Linked DNA regions of Acidicapsa ligni. The protein of the gene in region 1 binds, or shares a complex with, the protein of each later gene. Links are inferred from orthologs where the notes say so. Each region holds a gene or a part of one and is shown on either strand. Other genes may lie near its edges.

The links.
Region 2: the proteins of dnaG (region 1) and dnaB are in contact, whole or in part, in a crystal structure (PDB 2R6A), measured with the Geobacillus stearothermophilus proteins. The link is inferred for Acidicapsa ligni from one-to-one orthologs. Residues at the interface, in WP_049624496.1 of Geobacillus stearothermophilus: Lys456, Leu457, Leu458, Pro459, Ala460, Asn463, Ala464, Leu467, Leu535, Leu536, Ile537, Ala538, Gln544, Glu545, Asp548, Tyr549, His552; in WP_033016901.1 of Geobacillus stearothermophilus: Ser13, Glu15, Ala16, Gln18, Glu91, Leu92, Asp94, Ala95, Val96, Pro97, Thr98, Ala99, Ala100, Asn101, Tyr104, Tyr105, Ile108.

The regions. Positions count from the first base shown.
Region 1 is NZ_JAGSYG010000001.1:180,012-183,250, reverse strand. Bases 95-3,015 are described here. They hold dnaG (DNA primase), read left to right. Parts: upstream 95-636; coding sequence 637-2,394; downstream 2,395-3,015. Other genes in these bases: OHL19_RS00705 (LysR family transcriptional regulator), read right to left, coding at 2,410-3,015; OHL19_RS00715 (VOC family protein), read left to right, coding at 95-303. Also shown: more of OHL19_RS00715, read left to right, coding at 1-94; more of OHL19_RS00705, read right to left, coding at 3,016-3,239. UniProt on the Escherichia coli protein: RNA polymerase that catalyzes the synthesis of short RNA molecules used as primers for DNA polymerase during DNA replication.
Region 2 is NZ_JAGSYG010000001.1:597,786-600,976, reverse strand. What follows is about bases 122-2,994. They hold dnaB (replicative DNA helicase), read right to left. Parts: upstream 2,316-2,994; coding sequence 927-2,315; downstream 122-926. Other genes in these bases: OHL19_RS02350 (nuclear transport factor 2 family protein), read left to right, coding at 2,468-2,994; OHL19_RS02360 (response regulator), read right to left, coding at 128-880. In the rest of the region: OHL19_RS02365 (S9 family peptidase), read left to right, coding at 1-90; more of OHL19_RS02350, read left to right, coding at 2,995-3,073; OHL19_RS02345 (glycosyl hydrolase), read right to left, coding at 3,145-3,191. UniProt on the Escherichia coli protein: The main replicative DNA helicase, it participates in initiation and elongation during chromosome replication. Travels ahead of the DNA replisome, separating dsDNA into templates for DNA synthesis.

The DNA.
Region 1 (3,239 bases):
TTAGGCCTGACCCTGATCGAAGACCAAAGCCCCTTCGCCCTGATCTTCGACTTGAACGGCACCATACTTCGCGCGACCTTCGTCGGCGACTTCAAACCCCAACAGTTCACCATCCTCGGCTGGAGCGTTCCGGATATAGAGGCATCCGTAAAAGAGCTGACCGCCGCAGGCGTAGCCTTCACCCGCTACCCCGGCATGAACGACTCCCACCCACTGTCCATCTGGACCGCCCCCGGTGGAACCCAAATCGCCTGGTTCACCGACCCCTTCGGCAATACCCTAAGCCTCCAACAAAACCCATAGCCCCCAAAAAATCTGCAGAAAATTACCCCCAGAAAGCGCAAAATCAACCTAATCCATCTTCGCCTCAGCCCTTGCCTTGCCCTTGCTCTTGCCCTTGCAGTTGCTGTTGCAGTTGCCCTTGCCGTTCTGTTTGTCATTCCCGAAGGGAATCTGCTTCTGCCTTTGCCCTTGCCCTCACCTCACCGTCCACCCCCAAGCGAATCCGCTGTCCGCCCCCCACCCCATAAAAAATCTACATAGCCCCCTCCCCCCAGGAAACCATCAAAGATTCGTCATATATTCGCCAAAGACCGTAAGCAAACCACATCAAGGCTCTATCCTGAAAAAGATCGCGTGTCCGACTTCGCCCAAACCGTAAAGCAGCAAGCCGACATCGTAAAAGTCATCGGCGGCTACATTCGCCTCCGCAAAGCCGGAGCCCAGAACTACTCCGGCCTCTGCCCATTCCACAAAGAAAAATCCCCATCCTTCTCCGTCCACGCCGCAAGGCAGTTCTACCACTGCTTCGGCTGCGGCCAGTCCGGAGACGTCTTCAGCTTCGTCGGAAAAATCGAAAACGCCAGCTTCCCCGAGTCCGTCCGCATCGTCGCCCAGAAGTGTGGAATCCCACTGCCCAAGCGCGAATACAACTCCCCCGAGGAAGCCGCCGAAGCCAGCCAGCGCCGCAAACTCCTCGACCTCCATGAAGCCGCCACCGTCTTCTTCGAAGAGCAACTCCGCAGCCCCGACGGCGCCCTCGCCCGCGAATATCTCGCAGGCCGCGGCGTCACTCCTGAAGCCATCAAAACCTTCCGGCTGGGCTACGCCCCGGATAATTTCAATGCCCTCCGCGAACGCCTCACCCCGATGGCGGATGCAGAAAATCTCCGCGCCTCCGGATTATTCAGCGCAAAAGAAGGCGAATCCCGGCTTTACGACCGCTTCCGAAAACGCGTCATGTTTCCCATCTCCAACGAGAGCGGACGAGTGATCGCCTTCACTGCCAGAACTCTCGCGCAGGGAGATCAGGCAGGCGAAAAGTCCGGGCCCAAATATCTCAACTCTCCCGAAACACCGCTCTTTTCCAAGCAGCAAGTCCTCTTCAATCTGGATAAAGCCAAATCCGCCATGCGCTCCATGGAATTCGCCCTTCTGGTCGAAGGCCAGATGGACTGCATCTCCGTCTACATGCGCGGCATTCAGAACGTAATCGCCACCAGCGGTACAGCCTTCTCCGAACACCAGGTCAACCTCCTGCGTCGCCACACCACCAACGTAGTGGTCAACTTCGACCCCGACACAGCAGGAGCCAACGCCGCCGAAAAGTCCATCAGCCTGCTGACCGAAGAGGGATTCACCATCAAGGTAGTTACGCTCGACGGCGGCCTCGACCCCGACCGCTTCATCCGCGAGCGCGGCGTGGAAGCCTACGCAGCCGCTATCCGCGGAGCCCGCCGCCAATCCGACTACCTGATCGACCGCGCACGCCAGAGTTTTCCCGGCGCTGGAGCGGACTCCAAGATCAAGGCGATGAACTTTCTGCTCCCGCACATCCGTCGCATTCCAGAGAAACTGGAGCGCGACCAGTTTGCCCACGATGCAGCCCAGAAACTCGGCATCGACTCCGCAGTGCTCCGCGAAGAACTTCGCCAGGCCGCGCTGACCCGCCGCGACCATGTAGAAGTCCGCACCTCCGGTCTCACGGAAGTAGAGCGCGTCCTGCTGCGTGCATTAGCTACCCACGAATCCTGCTGGCCGGTAGCCTCCGAAGCCATCCTCGAACATCCCGAGTGGTTCGAGCACCTATCGACTTTCCCCGCTATGGCTGCGCTTGCCGCAACCAAGGCACCAGACCCCATCTCAGCTATTGAAGACCCAGCCCAGCGCGCATTGCTCGCCCAGGTGCTGCTGGCCGAGGGCGAAGCGCCAGAAGAGTCTGCTGTGCACGACTGTCTCAGTGGGCTGCATTACAGCCGCCTTGAAAATGAGCAGCGTGCGCTCCGGGCATTGCTCGGCGAAGCCGAACGGCGCGGCGATTTTGCCGAAGTTGCGGCCCTCAGCCAGCGCAAACTGGCTGTAGACCGCGAACTGCGCAATTTGCACAAGGATTGACGTTTTAGGAATCCTTCAGCGCTTTGCAATTTCCAGCACGAAATCCAGAAACGCGCGTTGCTTTGCCGGTGGCAGCATCCGCGATGGATAAAAGGCATAGAGCGGAAACGTCTCATCCGGCCAATCGGGAAACAGGTCGATCAGCAGGCCATCTCGCAGCAAATCTTCCGCTCCCAAAGCCATCACCTGCGCGATGCCGGCACCTGCTGCGCATGCGCTCAGCATGGTGCTGACATGGTTCAGCAGAAGCCGTCCCGAGGTTTTCACGTGGACAATTTTGCTTCCTCGATGAAACTCCCACTGGAAGGGCTGACTGGTAATCGGATCGCGAAACTGAATGCAATCATGGTCGCTCAGATCCTTTGGCTTCAGCGGCCTTCCATGCTTCGCAATGTACTCTGGCGCGGCAACCGTGATGATGCGGGTTTCAAGCAGTTTGCGAGCTACCAGCGAAGAACTCTGCGGCTCACCGAATCGCACCGCCAGGTCGAAACCGTCGCGCACCAGGTCGCCTGCCGATTCACGCGTGATCAACTCCAGCGATAGCTCCGGATACAGGTCGAGAAATCGACCAAGATTCGGCGCCATCAGCAATTGCGAAAAGATGGGATCGATGCTTACGCGGAGATGCCCCCGGACGCTCACGGACGAGCCGGAAGCAACGCTCACCGCGTCGTCAATGCCTGTCAACAGCGGTTCCACGGTTTCATAGAAGCGGCGGCCCTCGGTAGTCAGCGTGACGGAGCGTGTCGTCCGGTGCAGCAGCCGAATGCCCAGACGACTCTCAAGCCGCGCAATCGAGTGGCTTACTGCGGACTGCGTCAGACCGGCTGTCTCCGCGGCGC
Region 2 (3,191 bases), 420 kb from region 1 along the record:
GACGAAATTCACGACTTCCTCCTCCACCGCGACTGGCTAAAAGCCTACGCAGCAGAAACAGCCTTCTTCGCCCACCACCTGCAGCAATAGAAAGCATCAACTCAAGAATCAAAAGAAATGTTCTGCCCTAAGCCTGCCCCTTGGATGTAGCAGTCGTCGTAGTAGTCGCAGCATCCAGCATCCCAAACAACTCCGTCGGCGAAGACGTAAACGCCGTCGCGCCCAGACTAAGAGCTTCCGCGCCATGAGCCTGCATCGCGCTCGCGCTGCTGAAGAACACAAAAGGAACAGTCTTGCTCTTATCCCGGATCAGCCTCAAAAGCTCGATCCCCGCCGTAGAGCGATAGTTCAGGCCATCCCGGCGGCCCATATCGGAAATGATGTAGTCATAGCTCTCCGAGCTGAAAAGCTTTATACCCGCAGAAGTCGACTCGGCAAGATCCACATGAACGCCCCTGTCCGTCAGCCGCTGAATAAAATAACTATTATTTTTAGGGTTATCGTCCACCCACAGAATCCTCGAAATCCTGCGCGGCTCCGCGGCAGTTTCACTCGCGATCCGCTCCACATTAGAAGAAGCAGCAGGCGCAACCAGACCCGGCAAAACCGGGCTTTCCGAGAAAACCGGGTTTCCCGAGCCTGCCAGTTCCTTTTGAATCTCAGTAACCCTGGCCTGGAGATCCGCAATTAGATTCTGCTGAACCTGGTTCGCCTCTTCCATCGTCAGTTCCTGCCCGCCAATCTTCAGCGTAAACTTTCGCGACTTGGCGGATTCAATGATGGCAGCAATTGCAGGTCTGAAGCTGAGCAGCAGCCCGATCGTAATCAAAGGCCAGAGCAGCGAAGAAATAGCCTGGATAAGTTTCTGAATCGCGTCCATTCAAGTCCCTCTCCACCCACCGGTTCAGGAATCGTTGCGAATCTTCTTACTGCCCGTCGTGCACAGTATCCAGATTCTCAAACCGCGTAAACTGCGATAGAAACGCCAGATCTACCGACCCCGTCGGCCCGTTTCTCTGCTTGGCAATAATGATCTCCGCCTTGTTCTTGTCGGGGTCTTCTTCCTTGTCGCGGTTGTAATAGCTCTCGCGGTGAATAAACGCCACCACGTCCGCGTCCTGCTCAATCGAACCCGACTCGCGCAGATCGCTCAGCAACGGCTTCTTGTCATCCCCACGGCGCTCACTCGCACGCGAAAGCTGCGAAAGCGCAATCACCGGTACATCCATCTCTTTCGCCAGAGCCTTCAACCCGCGCGAAATCGCCGAAACTTCCTGCGTCCGGCTCTCAAACCGCTTCCCACCCTGCGAAGGCAGCGAAGCCGTCATCAGTTGCAGGTAATCCACCACGATCAGATCCAGCGCGCCACCCGATGTCTGCTTCAACCGCCGCGCCTTGGCCCGCATCTCGGCCAGCGAAATTCCCGGCGTATCGTCGATAAACATCTTCGACTCCACCAGGTCTTCAAGCGCCGTGCGCAGCTTGTCCTGATCGTCGCGCCCTAAAAAGCCCGTCTGCAACTTGCGCTGGTCAACCCACGCCTGGCTCGCCAGCATACGACGCAACAGCGCTTCTTTCGACATTTCCAGCGAGAAGACAGCGACCACCGCCTTGCCCCGCACCGCCGCATTCTGCGCAATGTTGATCGCCCACGCCGTCTTGCCCATTGAGGGCCGCGCCGCAATAATGATCAACTCACCCTTTTGCAGCCCGCTGGTCATCTTGTCGAACTCGGTGAAGTACGTCTCAAGTCCGGTAACCTCACGCGCCTGCTGGTAAAGATTGTCAATCGACCCGAATGACCCGGCGACAATATCCTCAAGGCTCGCCAGCCCCTTCGAAATACTCTTCTCGCCAACCTCCAGCAACTGCGATTCAGCGGCATTTAAAACATCCAGCGCCGTCTCGCTCTGATCCGCGGCCCGCGCAATCGCCGCCGAGCAAATCAGCATCAACTGCCGTAAGAGACTCTTATCCTTGACGATACGAATGTACTCGTCGATGATTGGCCGGCGCGGCAACCCCTCCGTCAGCGAGGCCAGATAGGCCACACCCCCAACCGACTCAAGCTCTTTATATTTCGATAGCTCATGCGCCACCGTAACCAGGTCGATCGCATGACCTTCGCCGCCCAGCTCGGTCATCCGCTGGTAGATACGCCGATGCGAATCCAGCGAAAAATCATCCGGAGTCAGCCTCTCTTCCGCCTCGGAAAGCGCATGATTCTCCAGCAAAATTGCGCCGAGAATCGTCCTCTCAGCATCAATGTTAGAGGGCAGGCCATTGTCGATAGAAAAGCTGGGAGTCGAAGCCATCCCAGTCAGTGTACGAAAAATCGCGGCGCGAGCGTACCTGTGAAGAATTCGCAAAACAGGTCACCAAACGTCCATTTCCTCCAAATAGATACAGGCCCGCTCACCGTCCTCTAACCCTTGAGCAGTAAGATCGTCTATAGGAGTACCCGCTTATGAAGCATTTCCTGTATGTAGCACCTGTTCTTTTGGCTCTTGGAGCAAGCTCCGTATTCGCTCAGACTTCCGTTCCAGAGGTATCGGCAAACCAACCTGGCCAATCCCTCGCCGCGTCCGCCGAAAGCCCAGAAATCCGCGAACTACAGCAAGTCGAAGACAAATGGAGCACCGCCCTGAATCAGCGTGATCAGTACGGTCTCGAACTCGTGCTCTCCCCACTCTTCGTCGACATCTCTGCCTACGGAGACATCACCAGCCGCAACCAGCAGGTAGTCGCCGTCATCAACCAGGAAGACAAGACCGCCACCACAGACCTGCACGTCATTACCGTCCGCGTACTGGGAGACATAGCCGTAGCCAACGGCACCTACTCGTACAAACACAAGACGGTCAATGGCGCGGTCGAGGATAGAGGCGTCTTCACCCACGTCTTCCAGCGCCAGCACGGCAACTGGGTCTGCCTCAACGCGCAGCGCACACTCATCCGTCAGGAAGTCCCGAACGCCAGGACCAAAGCTCCCAAAACCAAATCTCAGGCCGAACTTCCCTTCCACATCCCACTCTTCTCAAAAGGCGACAAGTCCCCTCAGACCAATCCGTAGGGCACGCCGCAAATTGCGCGAAAGCCCTGCCCAGATTGCCTGAGTATCCTTCGCTCTCGTTACGATTTGGACTACTCTGCCTCGACCATCACCGTCACCGGCCCCATCAATCCCGAAG